2 regions of the Paenibacillus sp. 276b genome follow, and region 1 is predicted to be linked to the other one. Evidence: riboswitches for the same ligand, from Rfam matches in the RefSeq annotation. Region 1 holds a riboswitch; the other holds the start of a gene.
The links. Region 1 has a riboswitch for glycine ahead of sdaAB (L-serine ammonia-lyase, iron-sulfur-dependent subunit beta). Riboswitches for the same ligand answer to the same signal wherever they lie in the genome.

Region 1 (7,434 bases):
ACGCTGTGCAGGTGAGATCTGTTCGCCAAATTGCTTCATCTGGCGCTGCAGCTCGGCATACAGCAACTCTTTACGATTCAGCTCCGACCGGACCCACCCTGCGACAGTATCTTCATCCGCCAGCTCTCCGAAATACAGACGCATCAGAAAATCAGAACGGAACACCTCTGCTTCCAGTGGACTCATCAAATAGGTATTGAACTCCGCAGACCCTTCCGGTGTTAAGGTATACACATTTTTGTCAGGTTTCCCTTCTTGTCTAACGGATTCTTTGGTTAACAACCCTGACTTTTCCATCTTCGCAAGTGTGGGATAAATGGTGCCAAAGCTGGCATCGAAGAAAAATGAAAAATATTGTTCAAAGTATTGCTTGATCTCATATCCGGAACATGGCTGATTGTGCAGTATTCCGAGGATGACATGCTGCGTGTTCATCGGTGTACCGCTCCTTTCCAATTGCTCTTAACGTATCACATCCTCCCTTATACGTTCAACATCATCAGACGTTCACGGATTGGCTTATCCGGCAAAAGGGGGCTTATCGTTATCCATGTTATCCACGATCAGGTGAAGGCAGGTTTCCAGTCAGAGCGACAGGTGTCGCAGCAGTCTTGGACTCCAAAGGTATGCCGGATTGTGCAGGACCTGAGCGTTTAATCCATGTGCACACCGCTCCCAAAACCAACGTCGCCGCTCCAATCACTACCAGAAGCAGAACATCATGACTAATCCCATCTCCGCCAAGTACCAGATTCATCATACCCTCCACCGCGTAGGTTGCCGGCAGATAATGACCTATCTGTTGATAGAAGTCAGGCATGACATCGCGCGGAATGGTTGCGCCTGATGACAACATCAGCAGAGGCAACAAGGCACTGTTTAACCATGCTCCAGCATTTCCAAGCAGCAGCAAGCTCAATTGCGCCACGAATAGAAAAGATAAAGTAATCAACAACTGAAATAGCCATAACATCCACCATCCATCTGCTGATGATACTCCCATAACATGCATCATCCCCGCTCCAACAAGCGATACGATAAATGCAGCACCAACATTGATGATATTGCGCGCCCAAAAGCGTTCCCATTTCCCTGCCCTGCTACTGAGTTCACCAGAAACCTTTTGCAGATTCATGCCAAGCAGCATTGCACCTGTAAACGTAGCTGTCACAATCAACATTGGTACCATAGAAAAAGCAAAGTTATGAACTGGATTCAGTCGTTCCACTTCTGCCTCCACCCGGGAAGATAACCCCGCCGCCATCGTATTCGCCTGATCGGCAGCCATACCTGATTGATTCAGCACTCCCCGAATGCTGTTTTGCTGTACTTCACGGTTCAACGTCGCTGTAACTTGTGCGGACACGGTCTGCATCACACTTTTTACGGTAGCCACGTTGGATTCATTCATTACATACTTCACTGCCACCGGGCCCGACAAGTCTCCCGCCTGCTGCATGAAACCGGATGGAATCTCGATAATCATGTATACGTCCCGGTCCGTTAACATCTGTCTGGCTTCTTCCATAGTTGCCGAAGGTTTAATCGCGAAATGAAGCCCCTCTGCAAGAGACTTTGCCACAGGCTCAGCCGCAGCCCCATCTTCATTTACGATGGTCACAGCAAGCTGATTCATCCGTGCATTTACCTGATCATATCCACTAAGCCAAATGGTATTAAAAAAAACCTGGAACAGTACGGCTGTAATTAACCCGACTACTGTAGCTCCATTTTTCAAAAACAGAAGACTCGTTTGAAAAACACTTTTCATGTTATCCATCTCCTTAATTTGTATAACTTATTCTCGATCTTATATATCGTGTTGATATATGACAATAAATAATATATCTAAACGATATATAAACGTCAATACCTTTTTATTTTTCTTTGTTGGAACAACAAAAAAGCCGATACGCTTCTTCACCAGGAAGAATTCGTATCGGCTTTTTTATCATAATGGGAGCAGATCATTACCGTTAATGATCAAGCTCCACGAATTAAATTCAGTTCATGTACGTTCATGCATGTTATGCCTTGGCTTCTGGTTCATTTTCAGCAGGAGACTCAGCTTCAATCTCAGGCTCCGCACGCTTCGCCTTCGGTTTAGCAAGCTTCTCCATCATTTTCCGTCCTGTCGGTGTTTGGGCAAGCCCACCTTGGGCCGTTTCACGGTGCCTGCTCGGCATCGCACTGCCCACTTCCAGCATGACATCAATGACTTCGTCAGACGGGATGGCACTTCGTACCCCGGCCAGCGCCATGTCGGCCGCAGCCAACGCAGTTACGGCACCCAGTCCGTTACGCACGATGCACGGAATTTCCACGAGGCCTGCGACGGGATCGCAGATAAGGCCTAATGTATTTTTTAACGCGAGGCCAACCGCATGAACCACTTGCTCCGGCGTCCCTCCACGCAGCTCCACCATGGCTCCAGCGGCCATACCGATGGCAGAACCCACTTCAGCCTGACAGCCACCCTCGGCACCGGAGATAAATGAATTGTTGGCAATGACATAACCAATCGCTCCCGCACAGAACAGACCGTTCACCAGATGCTCGTCACTCCAGCCAAAACGCTCTTGGGAGCTTATAAACACACCCGGAATGATGCCGCAAGAACCGGCTGTTGGTGTGGCAACGATCCGGCCCATGGAGGCATTCACTTCCGATACACAAAGGGCATACGCCATGGCCAGTGCAGAAGCATCTCCAGAACAAGTCTCACCTTTACGAATGTACTCAGCCATTTTTTTGCCGTCTCCGCCAGTCAAACCGCTGCGTGATGTCGTATCTTCTGTCAGCCCTTTGTGTACAGCTTCCTTCATCACCTGATAGTAATCCGACATCTGCCGTACAACATCCGCTTCCGGGATATTCGTCTCCTGAACCTGCTCTTCGATCATCAGCTCGGCGATGGTTTTGGATTCTGCTGTACAGATGGTATTCAGTTCATGTAGATGTTTAAACCGCATCAGGCTCGACCCCTCTCTTCAAATCAATCACGCGAATGTCCAGCATATGATCCAGTGACCGCAGACGGTTCAACATCTCAGGATTCGGCACACCATCCATCTCCATCGCTGTTAATGCTTCACCATCCCGGGCTTTCCGATCCACTTGCATGTACCCGATGTTCACCCCGGACGAACTGATGGTGGAGGTTACGGAAGCGAGCACTCCTGCTTTGTCCGAATGGCGCAGTACAAGTGTGGGAAACTCTCCGCTGATCTGTACACGAAAATCATTCAATGCATGCACCGATACACTACCTCCGCCAATGGAAGCACCAATTAGTGAGCATTGACGGTCTCCATGCCACAGTTCAATCTTGACCGTATTCGGATGAGGAGCAGGCAGGCCGCTTGTAAAAAACTCTACCTCCATACCCGCTTCCTCTGCATATTGTTCTGCATCCGGTATACGTGGATCATCAGTCACATAATCAAGCAGGCCACCGATTAACGCAAGATCCGTACCATGCCCCTGATACGTATCGGCGAACGAGCCATACAGTGTTAATCGAGCGCGTTCAGGCGTGCATCCCAGCCACTGACGGGCAATTCGCCCCAATCTTGCCGCTCCAGCCGTATGTGAACTTGATGGACCTGTCATGGACGGACCAATAATTGAAAAAACGTCTTTAAAACGCATCGCAAACCCTCCATTTATAATCGTCATTTTCATCCAGACGTACACCCATAATGTTCCTTTATTACTGAATGATGACATGAGAAAAGGACAGAAGAAGGCCCTAGGCCCTCTCTCTGTCCTCGATACCTGAGAGTTTCATGATAAGCAGCGCGGCGGATCGATGCATTCCTGTATTCACAGGTGAAGTCACCCTGCACACCGTGCTGCTTGACCATATACCCCTTGGGTGGCGCAGTTCGCGCACTCTCCAGAGTTGCGTCCAACGATGGTACATTTACCTGAGAGATTAACTGCTGCGCCGGGTGCGTAGCAGCTTGCTCCTTCGGTGCCCGACAGCTGCCATTTTACTCGACAAGCTCAGGTCTCTCCCGCTCGCTATCATTCGCTGTATGGAACCATTCTGATCTTGTACCAGAACGATAATTGAAGTTTTTAATACTTTCTCATTAAGATTAATCGACCGGAAGATCAGTGTCAACAAACTTAACGATTTCTTTGCGAATATTTGCTTTTTACCATTTTATACACAAGATAACCGAATAAACTGTAAACTTTCATCACATGAATGTGTTAATGCGTTTCATCTCGAAAGCGTATACATTGTTCATTTTCTATTAGTGACTATCAGTGTTTAATACTATTTATGTTATGTTCCACAGAACGGTTTGGGTATTCAGGCAACCTTTATTCTGTACTAGAATTGCCGTATTTCTGCCTGTCACCCCACCATCGCCTTGGGCTTCGATGGTTCATCGTAATACCTGCTTCGGGAAGGAAGCATACTCGTCACCCACAATCCCAACGCAGCCAGCAGCATAACCCCGGATACAACTGTATATACCATACGAAGTGACAACTGCTCTGCCACTACGCCTGCAATCAAAATGGAAGCCACCTGTAGCATACTTAACACTAGTCCAAGTACACTGCTCATTCGCCCCATCAGATCGACAGGGATATTATTTTGATAAAAGGTAACCAGGCCCGTATTCGCCAGTGCGGAGCACAGACCGAGCAGAATAAAGGCAACCGCCGCCAGCTCAAACGAGAATGAACGGGAGAACAGAAAATAACCCAGCGCGACCAGAAGTACACCGCCACCCATCATGTGACGGATCGGCAAATGTTTGGCGAACATCCAAACCAGCATGGAACCTGCCAAATAACCGATTCCGGTGATACTCATTAATGCTCCGTACTGTGATTCAGGCAGGTTCATCACCTGACGGATAAACACCACTTCCTGAGCATCCAGCGACATGCCGACCATCAGAATAATCTGGAACAGGGCATATATACCGACCACGTAGCCCGACTTTCGGCTGAAGCTCAGTACAGCTCTCCAATCCTGGACAATCATCCGAGGTGTCAGTCTGCTTCCCGTCCCTATATTCTGTTCTCCAATGCCCAGTTTGGGAAGAAACATTAGAATCAACGCAGAAGCAGCAAAGGAAACCGCATTGGCATAAATGGCTGCCGCCGGAGATAAATAAATTAGCATCACTCCTGCAACTGCTGGGCCGGTAATGAATGCCCCTGAGCTGATCAGGGCTTGTAGGGAATTGAAGCGCTTGCGCCGTTCAGCAGGTACCAATCGGGTAATGTATACCTGAGAGGAAGGGACAAATATAGATGAAGACATGCTGATCAGAAACATCACTGCGTACATCATCCATAGGCTGGACATCAGTGGGAGCGCCGCCACCAACAATGCCCGTAGCATATCAGCACCAATCATCAGCTGTCGCTGATCATAACGATCAATCAGGCTGCCTGACCAAAACTTAGTGCACACCGAAGCAATCGGCGAGATAATCCACAACCCTGCGACTGCCGCTGGAGACTGTGTCATATTCAATACCATCAGGTTAATCGCCACAATATATATGAAATCACCTAGATTGGATATGCCCACTCCGCTAAGCAGCAATCCGGCATGCTTCCAGCCACCAGACTGCCCCTTCGATGCAACTCTCTTTGCACGAATGTTCTTCATAGCGCTACCCACCCACTAGAAATCACAAATTATAACTCATAGAAAATACTCTCGTTCTGTACATATGGTTTGCAAAATTTGCTGCATATAAGAGGCATTCGCTCTTTCATCCATTCGTACCTGGACTCATTCTCCATCTGAAATGCAAAATAGCCGAACGTAAAGATCAGCATGAATCCTTCCATTAACCGAATATCACGCTTCGTCAGTGGTCCTGTCTGCTCCGTATATCCCGATAGGAAGACATCCCGTTCCTCCCGATTGAAAATCGTAGCCGCACCTCCGGCATCAAAGAGATAGTAGCCATAACCGTATAAACAAAAATCAATCATCGAAATGCCCAGATCCGTCACTAGCAGATTGCCGCGGGTGATGTCCCCGTGAATCACTCCCCATGTTTCGGCATTGTGCGGATACGCTTCGACTTGCCTGTTAATGTTCTCAAACGTCTTGCGAATCAGATCAAAATCTTCAGGAGTAAAGATGCCACGTCTAACGCCTTCCTCCAATTGCTCCAGCATGACCAGATTCTCTTTGATCGAGCCATAGGCTGGTCTTACTTCTGTATGCTCCAAGGTAGGGCTGTCGCTATCGGTATACATCTCTGCGATGATCGCCTTATCAGCATGCTGATCACGGTCATTCATCTGCTGTCCGCTTTCAGACACCTGTGAACCCTCAAGTGGCTTGGGAGTTTCCTTTGGTCGTCGTCCATATTGATGCAATATCTGCAACTGTACACCCAAATCATGAATCTGCGCTGTTGTCAGACGTTCTCCCTGCTTAATATCCCTGCCCTCAATCCATTCCAGAACAGTACAACAGATCTCTTCTCCTGCTTCGTCCAAATAGACAGTGACCCACTCATTCAATGTATTGCGTACAGGAGTCTGCACCCGCAATGGTCTGGTAGCCCGTAATTCATAAAGTAGATTCATCTCCGCTTCAAGTGCAGGTCGTGTATGCTGGATACCCGTCATGCTTGCAAAAGCGGCTTTATGTATACGCAATAGGTACTTCTCTCCGGTTGATTCATCAACCACCTGATACGTTAGATTTTCATTATGTCGGATAAAGGAAATTGCAGGCTTTTCTATGGAATAATGCGAGATAATTTCAGTTGCCATGGTGTCATGGGCAATCTTATGGGTAGTTATGATCCACATCTCCTTCTCTTATCAAATTAAAGGTGGTGCTCACAAATATCGTAGCATGATTGTTTTTATTTTGGCAAACTATTCCATATGTAGAATGATGTAAAAAAGCATAACCCTCGAACGACCTCGCCCGAGTGTTATGCTTCCTTCTATCTCTATAAATCTATCTCGATCTCATACTCCATCCAATTTAACAGTTAACCGAAACGTCCCATAATATATTCTTGAGTCAGACGATTGTCCGGGTTGGTGAAAATATGTTCCGTATCCCCGTGCTCAATCATGCTTCCCAGATAAAAATAAGCTGTATAATCCGAGATGCGTGCCGCCTGCTGCATATTATGGGTAACAATCACGATCCGCAGCTCCTTCTTGAGCTCCGAGATCAACTCCTCCACCTTACCCGTTGATACCGGGTCAAGCGCAGATGCCGGCTCATCGAGCAGCAAAATCTGCGGATCAACCGACAACGCGCGGGCGATACAGAGCCGCTGCTGTTGCCCACCCGAAAGGGCCAGGGCAGATTCATTCAGTCTGTCCTTCACTTCGTCCCAGAGCGCAGCGCGACGCAAGCTTTTTTCCACAATTTCATCCAATGCCTTCTTGTTCTTAATACCGCGGTAGCGGGGG
Region 2 (7,434 bases), on a different contig from region 1:
CCGTAATCAAACCCCAGGCGATAAATGCACCCATGTTCGGCATAACCATACCACTCAGGAAACGTCCAAACTTCTGAACGCCGACCCGTATTCCTCCGCTTTTTTCGGACTTTGCGTCCACTGAACTCATATTGAAAACCCCCTCAACATATTAAACCTTAATTCCACTGAATTTTGACAACGATGATCCAGACGAACAAAGGTACAAATCTTCAATAAATCTTAATTTACAACCATATCGTAAATGAAAACGGTATCTTCTACAACGAAATGAAAACCTACTTCCGTCATGAACGTTGATGACAAGATTTAAATTTAAAGGATTGTCCCATGTTTGAACCTTGTATATGGAATGGAACCTGTTATTCCCTTTCATGTATCATACCCACGAAATGCCCCATTTTAATGACAAATGAAATTGTAAATTTATTCTATTTGAACGAGCTGTTTCTATCTCAATTAGAAATAATGATGAAACACGTTAATTGATATTCATTCCATCCCATTCGTCTGTTAACAACGAAAAAAGCGCAATTACCTCACCCTGTCCCAGGTGAGGCAATTGCGCCTAAGTATTCTCCGAATGAGCTGTATCACCATCCGGATCTATAATTAATCGATTCATTTTATTACGTTAAAGGACTTTTCCATCAAGCTGAAACTCCGTATCTAGCGGAAATTTGTACCTTAATATTATTCCGTATGTTTACGATACGCATCCGCGTTCATCAATGTGGAAAGTGCTGCTGTGAGGTCGCCCTCAACACGAATCTCGATCATCCAGCCTTCCTCATATGGGGAGTTGTTAACCAGCTCCGGGGAATCCTGCAATGCATCATTCACAGCAATAATCGTTCCACTGACAGGAGAAAACAAATCCGAAACGGTTTTGACGGATTCAATCGTTCCAATGCCGTCTTCCGCTTTTACATCCGATTCAAGGTCAGGCAATTCTACAAACACAATGTCACCCAGCTGATGCTGCGCGAACTCGGTAATGCCAATACGTACGGTATCCTCCCCTACGGTCTGCACCCATTCGTGCTCTTCACTGTACAGGAAATCACTTTTCAATTCGCTCATCGATATCCGCCTCGCTTTTCATTAATGAGTGCATGCGTTTCTTTGACCTTAACCTTTTTCCCAGAACATAGCGTATGATATTTTCGATTCAAATGTCAAGATACCTCACAATTTATTTGTTTTTCTTCCTTATATGCCTGTAACTCAAATGGACCCTCCCTACATATAATGGTGAATATTAGAAAAGTAAGCGCACTCTTTATAAATAGACGTACATTATAATGTTAATTAAAAATTTCATTCGGATTTTTTGTTCATATCTATGATATCGTTCTTGACATCAATAGACGATTCAGGCTTTAATGAGAGTAGTAAATGTGTTTAATTAGTCTATGCAATACCCGCGGATGAATGTAAAGGGAGAGATTACCCTTGACACCCGAATCAGGGTGTACATGCGGTAACGCCGAAGGAGTAAGCCACCGACAAGCGGAGGTGAATCTCTCAGGCAAAAGGACTTTTACGGGACGCAACTCTGGAGAGCATCTAATCGCCCTGTATGGGCGTTATGATCACCCAAGGGGAAACCTGCTGCATCATGCGGTGGGGTAACTCTCAGGTACCAAGGACAGAGCCTAAGAATACAGCGTGCTTCTGGCATGCCGATTCTTTGGCCTGTCCTTTTCCTTTTTCCCAAAAAAACGAAAACAGGTTATAGAGCGGCGCTGCCTATAGCGTCCTTACCTTACTTTTATAATAAAATATGATGCCAGATTCATTGATCCACGGTTATACACTCGGCCGGTTGACGGCCCATGACGAGGTGATTGGATGTCCGATTTGCTTAGAACCCCACTCTTTCCACTCTATCAGCAGTATGAAGGCGTACGATGCATTGATTTTGGTGGCTGGGAGCTCCCGGTACAATTCAGTGGAATTCAGAAAGAGCACGAAGCGGTGCGAGAACGTGCTGGATTATTTGATGTATCCCACATGGGCGAATTCACCGTACAAGGTGAACACGCAGAAGCTTTTTTACAGCACATGACCACTAATGATGTAACAACACTCGTTCCCGGGCAGGCCCAATACACGCTAATGTGTTATCCGGATGGCGGCGTGGTCGATGATCTGCTGATCTATAAACTGAAAGACCAGCATTATATGCTGGTGGTTAACGCCTCCAACATCGACAAGGACTGGGCATGGCTGCAACAGCACATGACGCCAGGCGTAACGATGACCAATGATTCGGATCAAACGGCGCTGCTTGCTCTGCAGGGTCCGCTGGCAGTGGATATTCTCAGAGCGGTGACAGACACCGATGTGTCTTCGATTGAGCCTTTCCGCTTTGTGGCAAATGCGAAGGTATGTGGCGTTTCATTGCTGTTATCCCGCACCGGATATACGGGTGAAGATGGCTTTGAGCTCTACGTTCCCGCGGAACAAGCTGCTGAGGTCTGGAACGGATTGATGCAAGCGGGAGAAGGTCACGGACTCGTTCCGACAGGACTGGGTGCCAGGGATACGCTGCGCTTTGAAGCCAAGCTGCCCCTGTATGGACAGGAATTGTCTGCAACCATCTCACCGCTGGAGGCTGGTGTAGGTATGTTTGTGAAGCTAAATGCAGGACCGTTTATCGGACATGAAGCCTTGTTGCAGCAAAAAAATGATGGGCCTGCCCGAAAGCTGGTCGGCATCGAAGTGCTGGAGCGCGGCATCCCTCGCCCTCATTATCCCATTTACGCCGAAGGCGTACAGATTGGTGAAGTAACCACAGGCACCCAGTCGCCTACGTTAAAACGTAATCTGGGGCTGGCCTTGATTGACAGCAAATATGCTGCACTGGGTACCCCGCTGGAGATTGAGATTCGTGGCAAGAAACTGAAAGCCGAGGTCGTGAAGACCCCTTTTCATAAACGGACACGTGCGCCAAAGACACCTACTCAAGGAGCTGATCAAGCATGAGCAAGCATCGCTACATTCCCATGACCGAGCAGGATCAGAGTGCCATGCTGGCAACCATCGGCGTGGAAACGATTGAGGATCTGTTCCATGACATTCCACAGGAGATTCGCTATCAGGGCGAACTGCCTGTTTCCTCCAAACTGGATGAATACGCACTGACACGTCATATGTCGAAGCAAGCGGCAGCGAATGCCAACTTCGAGACACACGCCAGTTTCCTGGGTGCAGGCATTTATGATCACCACGTTCCCTCCGTCATTAATCATGTCATTTCCCGTTCCGAGTTCTATACAGCCTATACACCCTATCAACCCGAGATCAGCCAAGGAGAATTGCAGGCGATTTTCGAGTTTCAATCCTACATCTGTGAGTTGACAGGCATGGCTGTAGCCAATGCCAGCATGTACGATGGTGCAACTGCATTTGCGGAAGCAGGCAATCTGGCCGCAGCGGCAACCCGCCGCAAACAGCTGATTGTGTCACGTACCGTGCACCCCGAATCCCGTCAGGTATTGCAAGCTTATGCTCACGGCCTCAATCTGGAGATTGTTGAGATTGGATATCAAAATGGTGTAACAGACTGGGATGCCCTGCAAGCCGCCGTGTCCGATGACACCGCAGCCGTCATGATTCAAAGCCCGAACTTCTTCGGCGCCGTGGAAAATGTAAAACAGGCCGCAGACCTTGCGCATGCGCACAAGAGCCTGCTCGTGGTCAGCGCCAACCCGCTATCGCTGGGTCTGCTGGAAGCCCCAGGCAAGCTGGGTGCTGACATCGTCGTTGGCGACGCGCAGCCCCTTGGCATCGCCGCTTCACTCGGCGGCCCAACATGCGGATACTTCGCCGTATCCCAGGCTCATATGCGCCGAATTCCTGGCCGAATTGTAGGCCAGACAACGGACCGCAATGGCAAGCGTGGTTTTGTACTCACGCTGCAAGCACGGGAACAGCATATCCGCCGTGAAAAGGCGACGTCCAACATCTGTTCCAACCAGGCGTTGCTCGCGCTGAGCGCCTCTGTATATATGTCCATTATGGGTAAACAAGGCATGATCGACGTTGCTGATTTGAATTTGCAAAAGAGCCATTATGCCCTTAACACGCTTACCGCAATTCCAGACGTCTCTCTTACGTTTACCGCACCTACGTTCAATGAGTTTGTTATCCAACTGCCTGAAGGAACAAATGTGGAACCGCTGCAACTGAAATTGCTCGATGTGGGTTTCATTGGCGGGTATGAACTTGGCCGTGATTATCCCGAGCTCGCTGGACATATGCTGATTGCGGTTACTGAACGACGCAGCAAGGAAGAGATCGACGAATTCGCACGTGTATTGGAGGGATCGCTGTGACTCAGGAAACGACAACAAAGACAACTACGACGACATCAGCACAAGGACAATCGGAAACGGTAACCTCTATCTCCACTTCGGGCCAACCTGAAACTATCACAACAGACACTAACCAGGCTGCCTCTCCAGCACCGGAGCAATCGTTGATTTTTGAACTCAGCAGTCCGGGTCGGGTCGCTTATTCGTTGCCTGAATGCGACGTTCCCCGTCAAGCTGTGGATTCCCTGATTCCCCGGGAAATGCTTCGGTCGGAAGCAGCAGCATTGCCTGAGGTTTTTGAAGTTGACGTCATTCGCCATTACACTGCCCTGTCTCGTCGTAATTTCGGGATAGATAACGGATTCTATCCGCTGGGCTCTTGTACGATGAAATATAATCCGAAGATTAATGAGGATGTGGCCCGTTACAACGGGTTCGCCAAAATTCATCCATATCAGCATGAATCCAGCATTCAAGGTGCACTTGAACTGCTCTACACGTTGCAAAATGACCTTGCCGGACTTACCGGGATGGACGCCGTTACGCTGCAACCGGCCGCTGGTGCACATGGCGAATGGACCGGGCTCATGATGATCCGTGCTTACCACGAAGGTCGTGGTGAACGGCGTACGAAAGTCATCGTACCCGATTCTTCTCATGGGACCAACCCGGCAAGTGCAACCGTAGCAGGTTTCGAAACGGTAACGATTCCTTCCCGCGCAGACGGTCTGGTAGATCTGGACGCACTTCGCGCAGCTGTTGGTTCGGACACCGCAGCGCTCATGCTGACTAACCCGAACACACTCGGACTCTTTGAAAAAGACATTCAGGAGATTGCCTCCATTGTGCATCAGGCAGGTGGCTTGCTGTACTACGATGGAGCCAACTCCAATGCCATTATGGGCATCACCCGACCTGGCGATATGGGCTTCGACGTGGTGCATCTGAATTTGCATAAAACGATGAGTACTCCGCACGGCGGAGGTGGACCTGGTGCCGGCCCGGTTGGTGTGAAGAGCCGCTTGATTCCATTTCTTCCGAAACCGATGGTCATCAAGAATGATGAGGGTATATATGCATTGGATCGCGAAGGTGATCAATCCATTGGCCGGGTCAAAGCTTACTATGGTAACTTCGGTATTCTGGTCCGCGCCTATGCCTACATTCGTACTTATGGACCTGAAGGCTTACGCCGGGTATCTGAATGTGCGGTGCTCAACGCCAACTACATGATGGCCCGTCTCGCACCTTACTACGAGATTCCGTATCCAGGCGTGTGCAAACATGAATTCGTTATGTCTGGCCGGGGGTTGAAACAGTATGGTGTACGTACACTGGATGTTGCCAAACGATTGCTTGATTTTGGGTATCACCCGCCAACCGTGTACTTCCCGCTGAACGTCGAGGAGTGCATCATGATCGAACCAACCGAAACCGAGAGCAAAGAAACCCTTGATGGGTTTGTCGATACGATGATTCGCATTGCCAAGGAAGCAGAAGAAACGCCTGAACTGGTACTCAATGCCCCTTACGGCACACCGGTTACCCGTCTGGATGAAACAACAGCAGCCCGTAAACCTGTACTGAACTGTGCTTGCAGTTAAAAGCTAACCTCTAATAAACTAATGAAAACATATTCAGTCGTTGATAATCATTAATAAATGCCAAAAACAGCCGCATTTTGCTTTCTGCGCGGCTGTTTTCTTTATTGCTTATTAACCTGTCAGCTTTATTTTATCTTCTCCGGTCTAGGGCTTCCAATTGGCCCGTTCCTTCTTGCCCAATCGCGGACAGGTGTAACAATAGGAGCGACCTTGTCGTAAATATTGCAAGCAACAGACGTTTTTGATCGCAAGTCTCTTCGTAGGCTCCAGCGGATGATCAATCATCCGAACCCTGACACGAAGCGGATTCTTGGCCAGACCAAATACATCAGCTTCCAGACCATTTTGCAGCACCAGTTCATCAGCGGCAAACTGACGCAAGAGAGCTTCATCGTCTTGATACGTATTATGAATATTCTCCCTGTAGTTTTGCAGAGCCGTTGGCAACTGCCCCCACAACATGCTGACATGCAACCCAGAAGCTTTGGACAAACACTCCATGAGGGGACGTGCAGTCTGACTGTAAAAACGTCTTAATTCTGCTTCAAGCCAGACCGTTCTTTCCTCCGAATCCTTCGGAGCGAGAGTGACATCCATGTTCTCAAGTTGAAAAGCAATTCGTGTATACCCGGTTTCCTTCATCAAATGTATACTCAGATTGGCTAGCGAAAAATTCGGAGCTGCATCATGGACGGATATGGTATATTGCAGCGCAGCTGCCACATCACCGAACCAACTGGTGAAATAGGCTGCGGCAACCGTTAGATCCTGTCCCTCGATTAACTGTTGATAGGCGGACAAAAAGCTTCTCATTGCCTCCGGATCAACAATAGATTCTCCACATAGCGATGCCACGGGTACACCATTCAGTTCCTGTACAAGATTAAAGTGCTTCCCCAGTTCCTCACGAATCCGGTCATTCATCATTCGCCGAACAAACGATTCAGGTCATCCAGCATGGAAGTAGCCGCATTGGGTCCATACCCGCCAAACCACGAATCTGAAGCCACCTGGAATACCTGATTATTTTTAACAGCCTTCATGTTTTTCCAAATCCCCAAGGTCTGCAGATTGTTATAGATCTCTTCATTATCATTGATAAGGATAATGTAATCCGGATCGATTTCTGGCAGCTTTTCATTAGACAATACTTCATAGCGACTTTCAGCGCTTGTCACGGGGAAAACAGCCGGTCTGGAGAAACCGAAATCATCATAAAGCCATTTGTAGTCCATGTCTCCGTAATACCGAATATCATTTCTTATCCGCAATACCATGAGTGTCTTACCCTCTGCTTTGGCGTGAACTTTTTGGATCGCCTCAGCTTTATGCGTTTCATAGGTTTTTATCACTTCTTCTGCCTTTTCGTTCAGACCAAAGGCCGCCGCGGTAGCTCGAAATGCCGTCTGCCAATCAGGTGCCACATATCCATTCTCAAGCATGGCCGTTGGAGCAATTTTGGCATAATTCTCGTATTGCTCTTTGCTGTTCGTATCCGTCACAATCAG

Region 2: linked by a shared signal. The riboswitch ahead of gcvT (glycine cleavage system aminomethyltransferase GcvT) and the one ahead of sdaAB (L-serine ammonia-lyase, iron-sulfur-dependent subunit beta) in region 1 are both predicted to bind glycine.

What each region holds. Positions count from the first base shown of each region.
Region 1 covers NZ_FNRR01000005.1:147,920-155,353, reverse strand. The annotation lists gene BLV50_RS22915 (PadR family transcriptional regulator) at 1-435, opposite strand, end outside; gene BLV50_RS22910 (YhgE/Pip domain-containing protein) at 554-1,771, opposite strand; gene sdaAA (L-serine ammonia-lyase, iron-sulfur-dependent, subunit alpha) at 2,028-2,972, opposite strand; gene sdaAB (L-serine ammonia-lyase, iron-sulfur-dependent subunit beta) at 2,962-3,651, opposite strand; glycine riboswitch at 3,909-4,032, opposite strand; gene BLV50_RS22895 (MFS transporter) at 4,370-5,647, opposite strand; gene BLV50_RS22890 (phosphotransferase enzyme family protein) at 5,677-6,774, opposite strand; gene pstB (phosphate ABC transporter ATP-binding protein PstB) at 7,002-7,434, opposite strand, start outside.
Region 2 covers NZ_FNRR01000004.1:89,954-97,387, reverse strand. The annotation lists gene BLV50_RS19655 (PTS mannitol transporter subunit IIBC) at 1-130, opposite strand, end outside; gene gcvH (glycine cleavage system protein GcvH) at 694-1,083, opposite strand; glycine riboswitch at 1,431-1,553, shown strand; gene gcvT (glycine cleavage system aminomethyltransferase GcvT) at 1,855-2,991, shown strand; gene gcvPA (aminomethyl-transferring glycine dehydrogenase subunit GcvPA) at 2,988-4,343, shown strand; gene gcvPB (aminomethyl-transferring glycine dehydrogenase subunit GcvPB) at 4,439-5,926, shown strand; gene BLV50_RS19630 (hypothetical protein) at 6,071-6,850, opposite strand; gene BLV50_RS19625 (ABC transporter substrate-binding protein) at 6,850-7,434, opposite strand, start outside.